3 regions of the Bacillus sp. SD127 genome follow, and region 1 is predicted to be linked to each of the others. Evidence: predicted binding sites of a transcription regulator. Region 1 holds the regulator's gene; each other region holds the start of a gene.
The links. The regulator LexA, encoded in region 1, represses DNA repair genes until DNA is damaged. The targets are predictions, from matches to a motif close to CGAACATATGTTCG.
Positions count from the first base shown of each region.

Region 1 (7,087 bases):
CGCCGGATTCTTTTACTGTTTTTGCGAAATGCTCATATACTTCTGACGGAACGTAGAAATCTTCTTCATACGTCCATGCATAAGCTTCTTTTGTTAATTTACTTTCTTCTTTGCCAAGCGGAGCACCGTGAACACCGGAAGTGCCGGCACGGTTAGGAGAACCGAAACCGATTGTCGTTTTTACTTCAATCAATGTAGGTTTCTTGTCGTTTTGGCGTGCTTTTTCAATTGCCGCAGATAATTCTTCAATATTGTTTCCATCTTCAACGTAAAGAACTTCCCAATTCATCGCCTCGAAACGCTGTTTCACGTTTTCAGAGAATGAACGATCCAGATCTCCGTCCAAGGAGATGTCATTAGAATCGTATAATACGATCAGACGGCCAAGCTGAAGATGGCCTGCAAGTGAAGCGGCTTCAGAAGAAATACCTTCCATTAAATCGCCGTCACCGCAAATGCTGTATGTATAGTGATCGACTACATTGAATGAATCGCGGTTGTAAGTTTCGGCTAAATGGCGTTCTGCGATAGCCATTCCGACCGCCATTGCGATTCCTTGTCCAAGCGGCCCTGTTGTTGCATCAACACCGGCTGTATGTCCGAATTCCGGATGCCCCGGTGTTTTGCTGCCCCACTGGCGGAATCCCTTAAGATCTTCAATGCTGAGATCATACCCGCTTAAATGAAGCATGCTGTATAAAAGTGCTGATCCGTGTCCCGCAGATAAAACAAAACGGTCGCGGTTAAACCACCCAGGGTTTGCCGGATTTACATTCATAAATTTTGTCCATAGCGTATATGCCATTGGCGCTGCCCCCATAGGCATACCAGGGTGACCAGAGTTTGCTTTTTCAATAGCGTCTATTGATAGTGTGCGAATGGTAGCAACTGATTTCTTTTCAATTGTATCCATAAAAATCCCCTTCCTTATATGTTGTACCCTTTCATCATAAATGTCTGACGACTTTTTCTCAACTGTTTCAGCTTAAATTTGAGAGAAACTTGATGAATTTTGTCACCTGAAGAAAGCGCTGTTGTTTGTAGTATATACAAAAGAGGAATACGATATTGCCGTATTCCTCTTATATTAGTGAAGTCTGTTATTATTTTTTTCTCTTTTTAACTTTTCAGGTGTTACGTCATTGCCTTCAGGATCAATGATTTTTACACTTTTTAATGTGTTTTTCATAGAAGAACGAAATCCTTTTAGGTACTCTTGACGGAGCTTTTGCTGTTCAGCTTTTTCTTCTTCTGTAATAACGCCAGCTTTAGCTTTTGCGGCAAGTTCATTGATTCTGGCAATTTTTTCGTTTGAAATCATGATAAACTCCTTTATTGCATTTTGTCTATATACTACTAAAACAAGAGGAGTTTTACAACTGATTCACTCGCCTGTCTGCTCATTCTCTATGTATTCCTGAAAACGCCGATGGACTGTCGCCTTTGACACATCATAGCCAAAACCTCTCAACGTAGCCGCGATTTCAGCAAACGTCAGTTTATTCGCTCTCAACCGGACAATCTCCGAGATCGGAACTTCTATTCTTTCTTTTCCGCTGTTTTCATGCTGGTTTTTCAGGTTCTTTTGTGGCTTAAAACCATTTTTCACTGCGCGTTTCATTCCGCGTTTAATTTTCATGTTGTGGATTTTCCGCTGGTATTCCTCCACAATGCTGACGATTTCCAGCACCATAGAGTCAGCCTCTGATAACTCCAGCTCACCTCTGTGAGCGGTCGTATATACTTTCACACCTTCCCTGTAAATACAATGAAGAAGTGCAATTTTCGCGTTTCCCCGGCCGAGTCTTGTTTCATCCTGAACTAAAATCACATCAATATTTGAATTCTTGATATGATCAAGCAAATCAAATACACCATCCCGGTCCATTTCATATCCGCTGGCTTTTTCAGAAATCACTTTGACGACTTCCATGCCGTTCTCGGCAGCAATGGCCGTAAGCTCCTCCTCCTGCCGCTTTAATGAGGTTTCTTGCTGTTCTTTATTTGTGCTTACTCGGGCATAAATGAGTGCTTTCACCTTTCTACCTTTCCTCTCTATTTAACAGTAGCCAGTTCGTATGCAGCCGGGTGTTCCTTTTTTAATGGAATCACCAATTCATCCCCCGGCTGAATCTCAGACGTCTGGAGATTATTTTTTTCAGCTACCCATTCAACAAAATCACTTTTATTTATCTTTTTTGAGTCATCCACCTGATCAGCAAGCGACCAGAGCGTATCCCCAGACTGAACTTTTATTTTAACATATTGATTAAGCTCCTGGTCGCTGCTTGTATATGACAACAGAAGGATAACCACGCTTAGAATCACAGTGAACAGGCCGACAAAAATAATAGATTCTTTATTCATGATAACAACCTCCGACAAGAATGTTTGTTCGCTTTTTATAATTTCAGTATATACGAACAAATGTTTCTGTCAATTGTTTTCTTCGAACCTATGTTTGTACTGTCAGGAAAATCATGCTATAATCTATTTAAAATCGACGTTTAGAGGTGCAAAAAATGACGAAGCTATCAAAAAGGCAACTTGATATCCTCCGTTTTATTAAAGCAGAGGTTAAATCAAAAGGATATCCGCCTTCGGTTAGAGAGATCGGAGAGGCTGTCGGCCTTGCGTCCAGTTCTACTGTCCATGGCCATTTGGCCCGTTTGGAAACAAAAGGGCTGATTAGACGCGATCCGACAAAACCAAGAGCGATAGAAATTCTGGATGAAGAAGTAGAGATTCCAAAAAGCCAAGTCGTTAATGTACCGGTAATCGGAAAAGTAACGGCGGGCTCACCTATTACAGCGGTTGAAAACATTGAAGAATACTTCCCGCTTCCTGACCGTATGGTTCCTCCGGATGAGCATGTGTTTATGCTGGAGATCATGGGTGACAGTATGATTGACGCAGGTATACTTGATAAGGACTATGTTATTGTAAAACAGCAAAACACGGCGAATAACGGTGAAATCGTAGTGGCGATGACAGAAGATGATGAAGCTACGGTAAAACGTTTCTATAAAGAGGATACACACATTCGCTTACAGCCTGAAAATCCAACCATGGCTCCGATCATACTGCAGAATGTCAGCATATTAGGAAAAGTAATTGGTGTGTTCAGAACTGTCCATTAAACTATTGAACTATCAGTTACAAAGAATAAACCCCCTCTTCCTTTGTGGAGTGGGGGTTTTGTTTTTTAAAAAAAGCAGGCTCGCCCTGGCTTAGGTGCGAACCTGAATAGGAGGAAAAAGAACATCATGTTTACACCATAATTATCCATCATTCAATTATTGAAGTCAAGAAATTTTCTTTCCTTAATGAAACTTTTTTTTAAAAAAGTGCTGTTTAAAAAATTAGACGTTCTTTTCTTATAAATGTTTCGATTTTCGGACGTGAAAAGATGAGTTATACTCTCCTCTTTTATATTGAGCGAGGCAAAAGGAAATATACTGAATATTTAGTACATAGTTTATTTAGTTAATTTATTCCGCAAAAAAAGCTCACTTCTTTTCAAAAATGTGAGCATCAATCAAAATTAAAATATTCTACACCATAGCGGCCTTTTACATGAACACTTGCACAGTTTTCTGAATGTTCTTCAGCTAATATTCGATACCGGTGATAAGGTTCAATGGAAACCTTATCGTGAGCGCTAAAGTCAAACCAATTACCGGTGAATTGTTTTGTGCTTAACGTAGTATAATCCCCTGCAAGTCCCATTCGCTGAAGCTTAATGTTAACTGAACAAGTGTTCACTCCTAATATCGTAAATTGGTATCCTAAAAAATAATCCATTGCCGGTACATCACTAATGTTTTCTACATAAAGCGCTTTTGTTCCGTCATTTAGAATAAAGTCGGTTTTATGCTCAAAATGTGAAGTTGCTGCATGAATGGTCCCGGTTCCAAAAACACATAGCAAAACAGCTGTCATGAGCAATATTTTATTTCTCAACTGCAATCCCCCTCCTTTACCATATATTAACCCCATAAGATAAATATGTATATTCCCTGTTACTCTGTTTCCCGTGCTTTTTCAATCGTTAAAATCCATGTGGGTTTTAGCTTGCTTATAATATTGAAGTCTGTCTTGAAGAGTTCCTGTATGGAATTCAAATTTATGGCCGTCAGGATCAGTGTAATAAATTGATTTTCGATCACGTACATCTCGTTCTCTCCCAGACAAAATAGTAACATGAAGGTTTTTTAATTTTGCGGACATTTCTTCAAACTTGCTTTCCTCAATTGTAAAAGCGATATGGGTATAAGAAGCGTTAATATCATTTCTGGGAATGTCACGCTCTTCGTTGAGAGCCAGCCATATGCCGTTTAAATCGAAATATGCAGTGCTCTTTCCTTTAACCAGCAGTTTAGCATCAAAGACATTTTGATAAAACTCGATGGAAGTCAGTAAATCAGAAACAGAAAATAACAAGTGATTGATCCCTTTGATCTCCACTGTGTCTCCTCCTTAGTATTTAAAGATAGATGATTAAAAACCAGTGAATAATTGATTATTTTAACAGAAGCTCATCCCACCCCTTGTGTACGGGCATTGCAGCCAGAAAGTTTCAAACGACCAGCAAAAAATACCAGTGTAAACAAAAGCAATTTGTTCAAAATAAACCATATTACTTCAGAAGGGAATGACCGTTATGAATGGCTACGGCCTTCATGAAACGTTGGAATTGCACGAATTGCTTACGTTTAAGAATCTTTGTTTGACAAAATCTTCAACCATGACGGGACTTGTACAAGATGAAGAATTAAAGAGTATTCTTGAGCAGGATGCTCAAAAAACAAAACAGCAGGTTGCGCGTTTGCAGGAATTGCTGTCAGTGAGAGGTGAACAAGCGTGAATGAGTTCTTTCAAAAATTAGCCGGAATGGGCAGCATGACCGAACAAGTGATCGCAACGGATTTTTTAATATCGGCAAAGACAGGCGTAAGGAATATTGCAGCTGCCATCACAGAATCTTCTTCCCCAGAAGTCAGGGAAACGCTGCAGCAATATTTACATGACGCGATGAATACCCATGAACAAATTTTTCATTATATGGCTGCAAAGGGTTTTTATCATTCTAAAGATTTAACTCAGCAAATAAGTGTCGATCTTGAGGCTGCAGATACCGCTAAAGATTTGCCACAAATATAGGTGATCAAATGAAACATATTATCGCTCTTGCTTCTAAGACAGCTTTAACTCTTGCCCTATTGTATGTGATTTTGGATAGAGTTTACCATGCTTCCTTTTTAAGTGTGCTGTTTATTGCATTTTTCTTAAGCTTTGTAACATACCTTTCCGGTGACATCCTGATCTTGCCGAGAACCAGCAATATGATAGCTTCACTGGCTGACTTCGGACTTTCACTCGTTATTCTTTGGGTCTTTCTTGAAACGCAAACTAGAAACGGTTTCTCACCGTTTGCAGCCGCTCTGATTGCGTCTGTCTGCCTTACTGTTTTTGAATATTTTTTTCACCGGTATTTACTGAAAAATGTGCTGGATGAAACATTCCGAAACGAACTGACTGTCAAAGATAACACCTTGCAATATCAAACTGAGGCATCAGATGAATTGTTTCCTGAAGCCAATGATCAGAAGGACGAAAAATAAGGAGGCGCAAAGCCTCCTTATTTTAATAGCTGTTTTCTATGAAATGGGTCATCACTTCTGTAAAATCATAAAACCTCTCATTTTGAGTCACGGATCTGCTTTTTAAAGAAAAGATGCCAAACAAAGATTCTCTGAAACCTGTACTCATCTCTAACTGGATGCTCAAACCGGTTTTTGATTTATTCGCTATATTGTTTGGACTTACGCCTGCATGCGGATGATCCGTACCAAGCAATTCAGCCGGAAAACCGGCTTTTTGCAGTTTTGAAACTAATTCTGCCGCTCTTGATCGGTCTGTTCCGCCGATTTGTATCTGTTGGTCCTCTCCTGCATATCCATGCAATGAAATGACATACTCATGACTTGCTACAAGCTTCAGTGCCTGAGGCTCATCAAAATGTGTGCTTGTTATATGCAGTACTGAATTTCCAGACGTCTTCAAACCTTCAAACAAATACATGGAATATTCTTTGCTGAGCTCTCTCGCTAATTCACTTGTGCCGCCTTCAATACCTCCTCCGTGAATAGCTAAAACAAGCACAGAGCTGCCGGTTTCTTTTGTGGCAATGTTATAATCTGAAGGATCTTCGTGATTCTTTAATTCCTCGAAATTCTGATAGATATCCTCTGCATATACAGAAGAAACCGGAACAAACAACAAGAAAATTAACAACAATTTTACATTTTTTAAAGTTGATGGAAAACGTTTGACTATGTTACAATCAACATGCTTCAAGGAATGGAGCAAACGGCGGAGCAGGGATACTTTGGCCGGTTTCATCTACTCCGCCTCAAAACCAAAAACACAGGATGCTGGACTCTTTGAGGCTTTAGCACGAATTATCTCGTCCTCCTTGTTAAATTTTTGTTAAATTCACAATATTATATACCATTAGCCCGGGCGCTGTTCTTCACATTTATGAATTTATACTCCTTAGCAAAAAAGTAAGATTGCACCGGCTTTGTTCTCATTCCCCATTAAATAAAAAAAATGCACCCGCCTGCTGGCTTGTGCACCTTTTACTTTCTGTTATTCCGGCGTTTCTTTACTTTATTGAGCTTATTAATGTCTTTTTCAATTTTTCTTATTCTCCGCTTTTGCGGCATGGCTTTTATTTCACTGTAAACAGCAATAAACCCGCTTAAAGTAACTGCTGCAATATAAATGAAACGGTGTTTGATAAAACGGTCAACAAGATCATAGTCACCTGCTTCTTTTTCAAGCCTTTCGATTACATCTTTATCGAATAGCTCATCGACATAAACTTGCTTCATCCCCACTGCAAATCCCGCAGCCAGCCATACAATCAGAAACAAACTGATATAAAACATAAAAACCCTTCCTTCCCCGTCTGTATGAGGTGCAGCATGAAAATGTGCCGAACCGATTGTTTACCGGACGAGAGACTGTCAGATGAACTATTGTCTTTGTTTTATATTATTCATTTGGACGGGCAATATGT
Region 1 covers NZ_CP191226.1:2,316,302-2,323,388, forward strand. Annotated here, with positions in the region: gene tkt (transketolase) at 1-913, opposite strand, end outside; gene ACQVGS_RS12275 (DUF896 domain-containing protein) at 1,088-1,321, opposite strand; gene ACQVGS_RS12280 (YneB family resolvase-like protein) at 1,385-2,038, opposite strand; gene yneA (cell division suppressor protein YneA) at 2,056-2,367, opposite strand; gene lexA (transcriptional repressor LexA) at 2,523-3,140, shown strand; gene ACQVGS_RS12295 (hypothetical protein) at 3,535-3,963, opposite strand; gene fosM (FosM family fosfomycin resistance protein) at 4,045-4,467, opposite strand; gene ACQVGS_RS12305 (DUF892 family protein) at 4,664-4,867, shown strand; gene ACQVGS_RS12310 (spore coat protein) at 4,864-5,163, shown strand; gene ACQVGS_RS12315 (YndM family protein) at 5,172-5,624, shown strand; gene pghL (gamma-polyglutamate hydrolase PghL) at 5,647-6,405, opposite strand; gene ACQVGS_RS12325 (hypothetical protein) at 6,645-6,956, opposite strand; gene ACQVGS_RS12330 (YndJ family protein) at 7,067-7,087, opposite strand, start outside.

Region 2 (7,087 bases), 1.7 Mb from region 1:
TATGTCGCAGGATTTGACCGCGGCGTTCTTCCGATCGGCGCCTGATCAATATCAATGACTTTGTCTAAATGTTCGAGGCCTTTGATTTCTTTATGGCTGCCTGGCTTCGCTTTTGCTTTATGAAGCTTTTGCGCTAATGCCTTGTGAAGTATTTCATTGACGAGGGTGCTTTTTCCCGATCCTGATACACCCGTAACCGCTGTAAACGTCCCTAGCGGAAACTTGGCATTTGCCTTTTTCAGATTGTTTTCTGAAGCGCCTTTAATCTCAATATAGCGGCCGTCCGGTTTTCTTCTTTCGGGAGGCAGCGGGATAAATTTCTTCCCTGATAAGTAACTGCCTGTTAACGAATCTTGATCTGCCATGACTTCTTCCGGAGTTCCCGCGGAAATAACTTGTCCTCCGTGGATGCCGGCACCCGGGCCGATATCAATTAAATAATCGGCTGCCATCATCGTATCCTCATCATGTTCTACGACGATCAGTGTGTTCCCCAGGTCTCTCATGTTTTTCAGCGCGCTGATTAAACGGTCGTTATCACGCTGGTGCAGACCAATTGATGGCTCATCTAAAATATAAAGCACACCGGATAACCGCGAACCGATTTGAGTTGCCAGCCTGATCCGCTGCGCCTCTCCCCCGGACAATGTTCCCGCTGCCCGGCTCAGTGTCAGATAATCAAGTCCGACTTTGTCCAGAAAGCTTAAACGCTCCACAATTTCCCGCAAAATCAGATCGGCAATCTTCATATCCTTTTCAGAAAGCGTAAGGTCTTTGAAGAAATCAAGGGCATTTCCGACAGACAGCTCGGTAATTTTTCCGATGTGACGTCCGTCGACCAGTACCGCAAGCGCCTCTTTCTTTAGCCGATAACCTTTACAAGTCGGACAAGCCTTTTGGGACATATATTGCTCCATCTGCTCACGGATGAAATCCGAGCCTGTCTCCTTGTAACGTCTTTCAATGTTGCGCAATACGCCTTCAAATTGGATTTCACCTTCGCGTATTTGCCCGAAATCATTTTCGTAACGGAAATAAATCAGGTCATCTCCGCTTCCATAAAGGACTTTATCCAGCTGATGCTTCGGCAGATCCTTTACCGGTACATCCATATCAATGCCGTAATGGGTGCAGACCGCTTCAAGAAGCTGCGGATAATATTGTGAGCTGATCGGCGTCCAAGGGGCAATTGCATTCTCTTTCAACGACAAATCTTGATTGGGAATGACAAGATCTGCATCAACTTCGAGCTTCATACCTAGACCGTCACACGTTGGACACGCTCCGAATGGGCTGTTGAATGAAAAAAGCCGCGGCTCAAGTTCACCGATTGAAAATCCGCAATGCGGACAGGCATGATGCTCACTGAACATCAGCTCTTCCTCACCGATCACATCAATCATGACACGCCCTTCACCTAATCGAAGCGCTGTCTCCAATGAATCCGACAGACGGGCTGCTACGCCTTCTTTTACCACAATCCGGTCAATGACAACCTCGATTGAATGTTTTTTATTCTTTTCTAATTCGATCTCATCAGAGAGCTCGGCCATCTCGCCGTCAATTCTGACTCTGACATAGCCTTGTTTTCTGATCTGCTCAAGCGCTTTTACTTGAGCGCCTTTTCTGCCGGACACAATCGGCGCCAGCACCTGAAGCTTCGTCCGCTCCGGATATTCCAAAATCCTGTCCACCATCTGCTCAATGGTCTGTGACGTGATTTCGATTCCGTGCTCCGGGCAATGCGGCTTTCCTACTCTCGCATACAAAAGACGCAGATAATCATAAATTTCCGTTACCGTACCGACAGTAGATCTCGGGTTTCGACTCGTTGTTTTCTGGTCAATGCTGATGGCAGGAGAAAGCCCTTCAATCGCATCGACATCAGGCTTATCCATTTGCCCTAAAAACTGGCGGGCATAGGCGGATAACGACTCAACATATCGTCTCTGCCCTTCTGCATATATGGTATCAAAGGCAAGGGAGGATTTCCCTGAACCAGACAGGCCCGTGACAACGACAAGCTGATCTCTCGGAATGGTCACATCAATATTTTTCAGGTTGTGCGCCCTTGCTCCCTTCACCTCAATCCGATCCATAGCCATTCTTTCATCATCCTTCCGCTTTTAACTCTAAAAGTAAATCGCGAAGCTCCGCGGCTCTTTCAAAATCAAGCGCCTTGGCGGCTTCCTTCATTTCGTGCTCCATTTGTTCGACGACTTTCTGACGCTCTTTCTTCGTCATTTTCGACAACTTCGGCGCAGCTTTTGTTTTATACTCCGCTTTGTCCTCAGCAGCCACAGTCGCACGAATCACGTCACGAATTTCTTTATTAATCGTTTGCGGCGTAATGCCGTGTTCTTCGTTAAACCGCTCCTGCTGCTCGCGCCGGCGTTTCGTTTCATTAATTGCAATTTCCATAGACTTCGTCATTTTATCGGCGTACATGATGACACGGCCTTCCGCGTTCCTCGCCGCCCGTCCGATCGTCTGAATAAGCGAACGCTCCGAACGCAGGAAGCCTTCCTTATCCGCATCTAAAATCGCAACCAGGGATACTTCCGGAATATCAAGCCCCTCTCTCAGGAGGTTGATGCCAATGAGCACATCATGCTTGCCGAGACGCAAATCACGAATAATTTCGATCCGTTCAAGCGTCTTAATTTCTGAATGCAGATAATTAACCTTGATGCCGATTTCTTTTAAATAATCGGTTAGGTCCTCTGACATCTTCTTCGTCAAAGTCGTTACAAGCACCCGTTCATTCCGTTCAACTCTCGCGTGAATTTCACCGATTAAATCATCAATCTGGCCTTCAATCGGCCGCACGTCAATAAGCGGGTCAAGAAGCCCTGTCGGACGGATGATCTGCTCTATCATTTCATCTGTATGTTCAATTTCATACGGCCCTGGTGTGGCTGACACATAGACGATATTGTGCATATGCTTTTCAAATTCTTCAAACCGGAGCGGGCGGTTATCAAGCGCTGACGGAAGACGGAATCCGTGATCCACCAGCACCTGCTTTCTCGCCTGGTCTCCGTTAAACATGCCGCGCACCTGAGGAATCGTCACGTGCGACTCATCCACCACAATCATAAAATCGTCAGGAAAATAATCGAGAAGCGTATACGGCGTTGAACCCGGCGGGCGAAGCGTCAAATGTCTTGAATAATTCTCAATGCCGGAGCAGAATCCCATTTCCCGCATCATTTCAAGATCATATCTCGTCCGCTGCTCTAAGCGCTGCGCTTCCAGAAGCTTGCCGTTTTCATGCATGACCTTCAGCTGCTCCTCAAGCTCCTTCTCGATATTTTGAATCGCTTTTTCCATTTTTTCGGCCCGCGTAACGAAGTGGGATGCCGGGAAAATCGCGATATGTTCACGGTCGCCTAAAATTTCTCCGGTCAGGGCGTCCACTTCCCTAATCCGTTCAATTTCATCTCCGAAAAACTCGACTCTTACACAGTGTTCATCACGGGATGCCGGGAAAATTTCCACTACATCTCCGCGCACACGAAACGTACCGCGCTGAAAATCAATGTCGTTGCGGGCATATTGAATGTCAACAAGCTTTCTAAGCAGCTCGTTGCGCTCAATTTCCATTTCAGGACGCAATGACACAACCATTTCACGGTATTCTTCAGGCGAACCGAGACCGTAAATACAAGACACACTCGCAATGATAATCACATCTCTCCGTTCAAACAGAGACGATGTAGCGGAGTGTCTGAGTTTATCAATTTCATCATTAATGCTGGCATCTTTCTCTATAAATGTATCCGTTTGAGGCACATACGCCTCCGGCTGATAATAATCATAGTAGCTGACAAAATACTCGACAGCATTGTTCGGAAAAAATTCCTTAAACTCGCTGTAAAGCTGTCCGGCAAGGGTTTTGTTATGGGCAATGACGAGTGTCGGCTTATTGACTTCTTTAATCAAATTGGACACCGTAAATGTTTTGCCCGTTCCTGTTGCACCCAGCAGAGTCTGATGCTTCTTGCCCTCCTGAATGCCTTTGACAAGCTTTTCAATGGCTTTCGGCTGATCTCCCTGGGGCTGGTATTTTGAGACTAACTCAAAGCGATCTTTCACAAATAAGCCTCCGTTTCTTTAACGAAATCTTCCTATAGATATAGTAACACAATGGAAAGCAAAATCACCAAAAATACGAACTAAAGTTCGGTGGTTTTTTATTTCCAGCTATTTTCATGTATAAAAAACCTGCTTTTAAAACGTAAAAGCAGGAATTCATCTTTATATTCATTATGTCCGGTTTATTCTTCTTTTTTCTCAGCAGCTTTTTTGGCCATGTAAAGTCCGCCGGCCACAAGGGAGACAACATCTAATCCCACAATAAAATACGTTTCTGTATAGCCTTTTAAATAAGAAGCAAACAGCAGTGCAGCTGTAAGAGCGATCGCCACGTAATGGTTAAAGGTCACTCTCGTAAATAGGACGACAAGCATAAAAGGGAAAAATAATGCAAAAACGGCTTTTGTAATCACAAAAACCCTCCTCAGGGATTCTTCATCTGATTTGATTATAGTAAAAAATGAAGAATCGGACAATCGTGCAATGGTTCCCTCTTTCTACACCATACCCTTTTTCAGTTCAATTCAATCATCGTGCCCTGCCGCAAAACTCTCTTCTTATAGATAGACAGATGCCTCATCCGATTTTTTGGCAAGACCCAAATCCAGCTATTCAACCCGGACAGAAGAAATGTTCATAATAAAATAATAGATTACCGGCAGGCAAAATAGACGGTATCAAATATAAAGAAAAATTGACTTTAGTGCGGCTGAATGAGAGCTGAAACTGTACTGATTGTCAAATCAACAGGAAGGTAGGTATTAAGTCTCGTTTAAGTGAAGGAAGCTTGACCAACAGCGATCTGAAAGCTCAGTGAAACGATTTGCGAATACGAAAAAATAAGCAAACAGACCCGCTCAGTTTTATTTTTCATGATCATCTAACTAACTTAAATATTCATTTTATTTAGGGCTTTTTGCGTTTGACAACATTTTCCTATAAACCTACAATTGAGTGATAGTGTTCACTATCATTTTTTTGAACATTGGCTCCCAAAAATAAAAGATAGAGAGAAAAATACTAAGGAAAGAGGGGTTTTAAACATGTACTCTGTGTTATTTCGCCAAGCTGAAGAATCCAGTCAGCTGGCTGGAGCAAAAGGCATGAATCTGATTAAACTGACCAAACACGGACTTCCTGTTCCAGATGGGTTTATCATTCAAACGAACGCTCTCGCCCGTTTTATGGAGGATAATCAGCTTCATGATTCAAGCGAAAATATCGAAAATGCCATTATTGCCGGAGCATTTTCAGATGAGCTAAAGAACGAGCTGACGAGCTCCTTTTACGAGCTGAGAGAATCATATCGTTCCGTGGCCGTCCGCTCATCATCAGCCTCAGAAGATTTAGAGGGCGCTTCATTCGCCGGTCAATATGAAACCTATTTAAATATAAAAACAGAAGAAGAATTTCTGGCTAAGGTGAAAGAATGCTGGGCCTCCTTTTTCTCAGGCAGGGTCAGCCGCTATAAGAAGAAAATGAACAATCAAATCGCAGAGCCGTTAATGGGTGTTGTGGTGCAGGGCCTGATTAATTCAGAAATATCGGGTGTGATTTTCAGCCAAAATCCCGTTACCCATGATGATAGAGAGTTATTAATCAGCGCCAGCTACGGCCTGGGAGAAGCGGTCGTATCAGGAAGCGTCACTCCTGACACGTATATCGTTCATAAAGCTTCATTTGAGATTCAGAAAGAAATGGGTTTAAAAGAGATCTACATGGAGTCCGCAGCAGAAGGTATTGCCGAAAAAGAAACGAGCGAAGACATGCGCAGCCGTTTTTGCCTTACAGATGAACAGGTAATTGAGCTGGCTGAAATCACCAAAAAAACCGAAGCCCTATACGGATATCCTGTTGATTTAGAATTCGGCATCGCCAATCATAAACTGTACCTTCTGCAGGCACGGCCAATTACCACCATTGAACAGGATAAAAAAGCGGCTGAGGAAGAACGGAACTTCATGATCACCGGCGAGGATATGGATGATTTTTGGCTCAATATGGAGTCCAACATCGAAGGCCCGGTCAGTCCGCTATTTTCATCTTTTATTGTGCCCGCACTTGAATACGGCTTAAAGAAAAGTATGCAGCAGTTCCCGATCGGTGTCATCGTCGATGAAGTAAAAGTTTACCGGGGACATATTTATTCAAAAAATCAAGGCGGACAACAACAGCCTCCTGAGGACAGTGCCGAAGAGCTTTTTCCGATATTGGCCGAGCGCATGTACGACATCATTCATAACACGTACCTTCCGTTTTACCGGACATTGGACCAACTCACACAAACGGAACACACTCCGGAAAGTGCGCTGGAGGCCTTTAAAAAACTGAAGGCCTTTTATCTCACGGCCTATGAGGAACACTTCAATATCGTTTTCCCGCAAATTCTGTTGACGAACAAACTGCAAGCAATGTATCAAAACATTCAGGGTGAAGCTGAAAACTCACATTTTTATGAAATGCTGACAGGAGTCATGAACAAATCGCTGGAAACAGACCGCGGCCTATGGCAATTCTCCGTTGAAGTACGAGAAAATCCGAGTCTGACAGCCATTTTTGAGCATACCGAGCCGCAACAGCTGCAGAAGAAATTAGAACAAATCGACGAGGGCAGACGTTTCCTGCAAAAAATCAATGAATTTTTACAGGAATACGGATGGAGATCTGTAAAAAGCCACGATCTGATTGAACAGACTTGGGCAGAGAATCCATATTACGCATTGACTCATATTCAAAACTACGTCCGCAATGGCTATCATTTTGACAACGAATTTAAGAAGACCATTGAAAAACGTGAGAAGTTGTACAATGAATTCTTGCAAAGCATTGAGGATTCCGCTTTGCAGAAAGAATTTGAACGTTATTATCAATGGACGCTGAATTCGTCCAATATTAAAGATGATCATCATTTTTACATTGATGCTATGCTGGATGCCAAGGCAAGAGTCTTTTTGCTGAAGGTAGGAGAATTGCTGGCAAAAAGCGGTGT
Region 2 covers NZ_CP191226.1:644,468-651,554, reverse strand. Annotated here, with positions in the region: gene uvrA (excinuclease ABC subunit UvrA) at 1-2,105, opposite strand, end outside; gene uvrB (excinuclease ABC subunit UvrB) at 2,113-4,098, opposite strand; gene ACQVGS_RS03365 (CsbA family protein) at 4,281-4,511, opposite strand; gene ACQVGS_RS03360 (PEP/pyruvate-binding domain-containing protein) at 5,142-7,087, shown strand, end outside.
Region 2: the regulator LexA is predicted to act here: its motif matches at 4,175-4,188, upstream of uvrB (excinuclease ABC subunit UvrB).

Region 3 (7,087 bases), 840 kb from region 1:
CGCAAGCTTCCATCCAAGGTTCATGGCATCCTGAAGACCGACATTCAGCCCTTGGCCGCCAGCAGGAAAATGAATATGTGCTGCATCGCCCGCAAGAAAGAGTCTGCCGCTCCGATACTCCTTCGCTTGACGGGAGGCATTCCCGAATCGGGACATCCACGTAGGCTCGTTTAAGCCAAAATCAGTTCCGCATATCCGGATGAGATCTGTTTTCAGCTCCTCTTCTGTGACAGGAGCATCTTTCGGCGTCTGCGTGCGGTAAGGGCTGATCAACACAACGCGATACCGGTCAGGAGAAAGCGGAACAATCATGACTCCTCCCTCTGTCGTACAAAGCGACAAAACTCCTGATGGCGGCGGAGAAAGAAGCTTCACATCACCAAGAGCTGCGGTGACGGTGCTGTCTGTTCCAGGAAACGCAATTCCCGCCTGTTTCCGAACGACGCTCCCTGCTCCGTCAGCGCCAACGGCAAACAGGCTGCTCAACGTCCGCACAATGCCTTCCCGATCCTTGAAAATGGTTTGCACTGCCTCTTCGTTTTGCGTTACCGTTAGCACCTCTGCCCCCCGTAACACCTCTGCCCCCAGGCTTCGCGCACGTTCCTCAAGCAGCTGTTCAGTCTCGGTCTGCGGAAGCAATAGCGTATAAGGACAGCTCGTATCCAGACTGGAAAAATCAAGACGCGTATCGAGCATTGAAAAATGGCCGGAAGATATCTTTTTCCCACGAGACGCAAAACGCTCAAGCAGCCCTCTCATTTCAAAAAGCTCAAGCGTGCGGGGGTGCAGCGTCAACGCCTTCGAATACGGCACTGGCTGTTCAAGCCGCTCAAGCACGCATGTTTTTACCCCTGCTAATGCCAGCTCAGAAGCCAGCATCAATCCAACCGGTCCGCCTCCGATAATAACTGTTTTGTAATCCATCATGAGATCACTCCTTTTGTTTTATCTGCAACTAAACAAAAAGCCTAAGAAAAAAAGAAATAAGTGTTAATGAATATTTCATTTTGTTACACACGTAACAAAAATAATTATATCGGGTGACAAATGATCTCGCAACATATTTTTCCAACCAGCACAAAAAAGACGCCTTTCAAATGGCGCCTTTTTCTCAGTGTACAGTTCCTAATCCGAAATGACTCCGACAATGTCTTTTTCCCTGATCGGACCGAAATGCCGGCTGTCAAAGCTATATATGCGATTATCTCCGATTACAAAATATTGCCCCTTCGATAACGTCTTTTTCCCTGTCGTTTCTTTCAGTGAAAAATCTCCCGTTACATGGCTTCCGGCAGATACAGATTTCAATGGTTTCAAAAATGGTTCAGCCACCTGTTTTCCGTTCACATACAGCTGATCGTCATTATATTTGATCGATTCACCGGGCAATCCAATGACTCGCTTTATCAGCACTTTTTGATCAGGGCCTTTAAACAAAACAATATCAAAACGATGGATGGTTTTGAATCGATGTGAAAATTTATTGACCAACAGTTCGTTCCCTTCCTGAAAAGTCGGGTTCATGCTGATGCCTTCTACTTTGTAATCAATAAAGACGGCATTTTTGACTTGAATGGCGAGAACTACGGACACGACACCGGCAAGAAACCAAAACCGTTTTTTCATGTTACTGTCTCCCTCCATCATGCTCACGCTGGCTGGCTCTCACATGCAGATGCCGTTCCACCCTTTTGCCGACATACCATAAGACAGCAATCACCAGAACGGCAATAACCGTGCGAATCGGCTGTGTGATCAGCGCGTGAAGATCATATCCGATGAAGCTGATCATAAAAATCATGACGAGCTTTCCCGAGGCTGCCGCCAAAACAAACGGCCGCGTCCCGATCCTTGACAAACCGGCGACCACATTCACCGCGGCAGACGGTGTAAATGGAAAACAAAGCAGCAGAAACATCGGGCCAAAACCGTGTCTTTCCACCCATAACATAAGCTTTCTGACAGACGGATGCCTGCGGATGAATCCAAGAGCTCTTCTTTGTCCATAATGACGGACAATGAAAAACACGAGAATGGACCCCGCTGTTGATCCGGCCCATGACAGGATGAAGCCTTCCCACAATCCAAACGAATTTGTATTCGCCACCACAAAAACGATAAGCGGCAAAAACGGAAGAAATGCTTCAATTAAAGGCAGCAGCACAGCAATAAGCGGACCGAAAGCCCTATAGCTTTGAAATAATTCAGTTAAACGATCCTCTGTCAAATAGTATAAAAATTGCTCCAACGTTTATACTCCTCACCGGGTTTGTCTATTCTTATTCTACACATTCTCGGCGAAAAACTAAAAAGTTTTGGTGATTTTTTCTGTCTTGAAACATTTCACCAGCCGATATAGAATATAACAAGAACAAACGTTCCCTTAAGAAAGAAGGAGTTACCATGCCGCATTTGCAGCCGGAAGGATATGAATTGATAGAGCGGGCTCTCTTTTTGCCTATGGTCATTACCATTTTAAACCGCGATCTCGGCGGAATTGAGAAAAGCTCATTAAAATTGAAACACCCTTATATACAACTTATCAACGAATCATTAAAAATAGCACAAAAGGATCTGATTGAGGTCAGAAAAGAGCTGAGGAAAAGAAAAATCGCCATCCACGAGGCTGAGCGTGATGAAGCCTTTACGCTTTATTTATTTGTCATCGATGGCTACGAAGAAAAACACCGCTATTTTAACCCGCGAATCCGGGAGCAAGTAAGCAGTTTGTTAACATACTATTTATTTGCGCCGGACTCGCCATGAGTCTTTCGAATCATTCTGTATTCCCCTCCTTGCGCCCGTCCCCCCTTCTAGCTCCTCAAGAATAAATTTCAGACAATTCACACTATACAAACAAAATAAATTTATTTATAATTCGTACCACAGCCTTTCACTCCCCAAAAAATGACATGTGCCGCCAGATTAGCGACATGATTTGCAGCCCGCGCATGACACGCACCGCCCAACTTTTGATCAAAGGAGGATTTTATGAAACTGATTCACATTCTTGCCGCTTTGCCCTTCATCGGACTTTTGCTTGGCATCCCTTTTGCAAACAAAGTGACACCCTATCTGTTTGGCATGCCATTCATTCTCGCCTATGTCGTCATGTGGGCTTTGCTGACCTCTGTCCTGATGGCGATCGTGTATGTCCTCGACAAAGAAAATAAAAGGGAGGAAGCAGAATGAACGCAGCTCTCATCATCATTTTCGGTGTCCTGCTATTCAGCATGTTTCTCGGCGTACGCGCCCAAAAAGGAAAAGACATGGACCTTGAGCAGTGGACGGTTGGAGGCCGCGGCTTCGGTACTGTCTTTGTTTTCCTATTGATGGCAGGAGAGATTTATACGACGTTTACGTTTCTCGGCGGAAGCGGCTGGGCTTACGGAAAAGGCGGGCCTGCCTTTTACATCATCGCCTACGGCTGTCTGGCCTATATTCTTTCTTATTGGCTCCTGCCGGCGGTATGGTCCTATGCGAAACAGCATAAGCTGATGTCGCAGTCCGATTTTTTCATCAAAAAGTACAACAGTCCGCTGCTTGGTGTGCTCGTCTCACTTGTCGGCATTGCCGCGCTTATTCCTTATCTTGTGCTGCAGCTGAAAGGGCTTGGATTGATTGTATCGGAAACGTCTTACGGAAAAATTTCTCCTACTGCTGCCATTTGGATCGGCGTCATTTCAATCACAGTTTACGTTATGGTATCCGGCATCCACGGGTCCGCCTGGATATCCGTTGTCAAAGACATCATGATTTTGGCCGTCGTTTTATTCTTAGGCATATATCTGCCGATTCATTACTACGGCGGATTTCAAGACATGTTTCAGCAGATTGAAAACGCAAATCCCGGTTTTATTACCCTGCCCGAAACAGGGCAAAGTGCTGCATGGTTCAGTTCAACCGTGCTGCTGACGGCGCTGGGCTTTTACATGTGGCCCCATACGTTTTCCGCTTCCTATTCAGCAGAAAACCCAAAAGTCTTTCGAAAAAACGCCATTATTATGCCTTTATACCAGCTGGTCCTTCTATTCGTCCTTTTCGTCGGCTTTGCGGCTATCCTGCAAGTTCCCGGTCTGAAAGGCGCAGACGCGGATCTATCACTTTTGAGACTGTCTCTTCAAACCTTTGATCCTTGGTTTGTCGGAATCATCGGTGCAGCCGGACTGCTGACAGCGCTTGTGCCGGGTTCCATGATTTTAATGTCGGCCTCCACTTTGTTTGCAAAAAATGTTTATCAAGTGTTTGCTCCCCGCACGACGGAACAGCAGGTGTCATTATTAGCTAAATGTTTAGTGCCTGTGATTGCGCTGATTGCTGTGTACTTTACATTCAAAGGCGGGAACACAATCGTTACGCTTCTCCTTATGGGATACAGCCTCGTCACACAGCTATTTCCGGCCCTGCTGTTCAGCCTATTCAAGCATAAGATCGTGACCAAACAAGGAGCCTTTGCCGGCATTATAACGGGAGTCGGAGCGGTTTCTTATATTACGGTTACGGAAACAACAATCGGCACTTTATTTCCGGCGCTGCCGCAAGCGGCGAAAGACTTAAACGTCGGCATTGTCGCTTTGCTGCTGAATGTTACGGTCATGATAGCGGTAAGTCTCGTGACAAGAAAAACGAAAAGCACAGCTGCTGATCAAGCCGCTTAAACAAGAAAAAAGCAATCTGGACAACAGATTGCTTTTTTGTTTAGCGTTCGCAGGCGATAAAATCTTTATCACGGTCGCTCTTTTTATTGGCATCATAAAGCGCCTTAGACACGTAAGGCTTGTACTTCGTTTTTCCGCCTTTATTTTTCACCTTGGACGTACGGGCTACCCCGCCTTTGTACACTTTGTTTAATTCCTTGCAGTTCTTATACGTCTTTACCTTCGTTTTGGCTTCCGCCACATGGTCAGCTCCGTATGAAAAACCGAAAACGAGACCGAGTGACAGCAAAAGCGCCGCGGCTTTTTTCATGACAATATACTCCCCCATACCCAATATTTAGTTGTTTTATAGCGATTTTATCATAATTCAATTCGTCATATTTCACAAGATAAATATGGAAGGAGCGGCAGTTTTTTTTACTTTCTTTGTCTTGCAGAGATGCAAACTGCCAAAACATGTTTTTCTCACTTTGCTCAAGGGTACACATACGAATGTACACCACACAAAAAGGAGCGTTGATGATGTCTGATACAAAACGAAACAATCCTTTAACAGCATTTTTTCACGATGAATTTCCTGAACAATACCAAGAACCGCCCGGCTTGCAGCAAAAAATGAAGCCGATTCCGGACTGCGGAGAAAAAAGCTATAAAGGAGCTGGCAAACTAAATGGCCGAAAAGCTCTTGTCACCGGCGGTGATTCCGGTATTGGCCGCGCTGCCGCCATCGCTTATGCGCGGGAAGGCGCCGATGTGGCAATTAACTACTTGCCCGCGGAACAGCCTGATGCAGAAGAAGTAAAAGAACTGATTGAAGCAGAAGGACGCAAGGCAGTCCTGATTCCAGGTGATCTGAGTGACGAATCGTTTTGTCACGATTTAGTCAAACAAGCGCATAACGAACTCGGCGGGCTGGATGTGTTAGCGCTCGTTGCCGGTAAACAGCAAGCAGTGCAAAACATCGAAGACCTTCCTACTGAACAAATCTATAAAACGTTTGAAGTGAACGTCTTCTCGCTATATTGGGTTGTTAAAGCGGCGCTTCCGTATTTGCCGGAGGGTGCGTCTATTATTACCACAACTTCAGTTGAAGGCTACAACCCAAGCCCAATGCTGTTAGATTACGCGGCGACGAAAAACGCCATTATCGGCTTTACCGTTGCGCTCGGAAAACAGCTGGCGCCCAAAGGCATCAGAGTGAACTCTGTTGCGCCAGGACCAATCTGGACTCCGCTGCAAATTTCCGGCGGACAGCCAACTGAAAACATTCCGAAATTCGGCAAAGGGACGCCGCCGTCACCATTAAACCGCGCGGGACAGCCGGTGGAACTGGCAGATGTTTATGTATTCTTAGCTTCAGAGAATTCAAGCTATGTGACATCTCAAATATACGGCATCACCGGCGGAATTCCGACGGCCTAGCGTTAGAAGGGGCTCTCCTTATTTTACTGGAGTGCTCCTTTTTAATATCGATATCCAGACTCTACAATTTGAGGTTACATATTAATCACGTTTGAAATTTGTAAATTTTGTTAACTTCTTGCTAACAAAAAGGATTTTCCAATTAATTGAAGTAATTTAACTATGTATTAAAAAAAGGAGGAATAACAATGAATAAAAAAATCCTTTCAGGAGCATTAGCTGTCGGACTACTAGTGACAGGAGGCACAAATGTTTTTGCAGCTGAAAACCACACACCAGCACAAAAAGCATCCTCAATTAAACCGATGAGTGCTGCTTATACAACCGTAACGGCTAGCAACAATCAGGTTACCTTATCAATCAATGGACTATCAAACCCGTTCACATCCAAATACTATAATATGGTAGCTTGGACAACTGATGGCGGCCAACCTGACAGCACGAAAAGCAATATCTTAGCAACTAAAAGAGCCGGAGATACAACGTCTATCACTTTATCCCTTGATGAAGTAAAAAGAAAATTGGGTACTGGAACAAGAATTTATGGATGGGCGCAAGCAGCAAATGGAACTTGGTACACCTGCGGAAGTGACTCAATTTCCCTTTAACAATTGATCATTTAATAAAGAGCTCAATACATTTTAACGTATTGAGCTCTTTTATTTCACCAACACTTTTTTATTTCTGGAATGCCTTAGCTAAATTTCCCTTAAAAAGTTTATGTTGCATCAACATTGCAAAGCACTCTCAAATTCACTTTTATCCTTCTAATACCGCTCCCAAGCTCACGCAAAATAAAATCATAAATCATCTTCGTCCGCTCTTCCTTCGGATACAGCATAAATTCCTGCCGTTTCGGGACACGGTGTTCGATTCTGTCCTGAAATTTGGTTCTGAGCCAGGCTGTCCGGTATACCTGATTCTCGAACGAATTGCAGGAGACCGGCAGTTCCATCGTTTTTCCGTTTGAAAACGTCACTTCCGTATCGTCGAATTCAGTCGGTTTG
Region 3 covers NZ_CP191226.1:3,155,480-3,162,566, forward strand. Annotated here, with positions in the region: gene ACQVGS_RS16485 (monooxygenase) at 1-927, opposite strand, end outside; gene lepB (signal peptidase I) at 1,126-1,626, opposite strand; gene ACQVGS_RS16495 (TVP38/TMEM64 family protein) at 1,628-2,248, opposite strand; gene ACQVGS_RS16500 (YhjD family protein) at 2,404-2,766, shown strand; gene ACQVGS_RS16505 (DUF3311 domain-containing protein) at 2,992-3,192, shown strand; gene ACQVGS_RS16510 (sodium:solute symporter family protein) at 3,189-4,658, shown strand; gene ACQVGS_RS16515 (excalibur calcium-binding domain-containing protein) at 4,699-4,968, opposite strand; gene ACQVGS_RS16520 (SDR family oxidoreductase) at 5,181-6,080, shown strand; gene ACQVGS_RS16525 (hypothetical protein) at 6,269-6,688, shown strand; gene comK (competence transcription factor ComK) at 6,799-7,087, opposite strand, start outside.
Region 3: the regulator LexA is predicted to act here: its motif matches at 2,369-2,382, upstream of ACQVGS_RS16500 (YhjD family protein).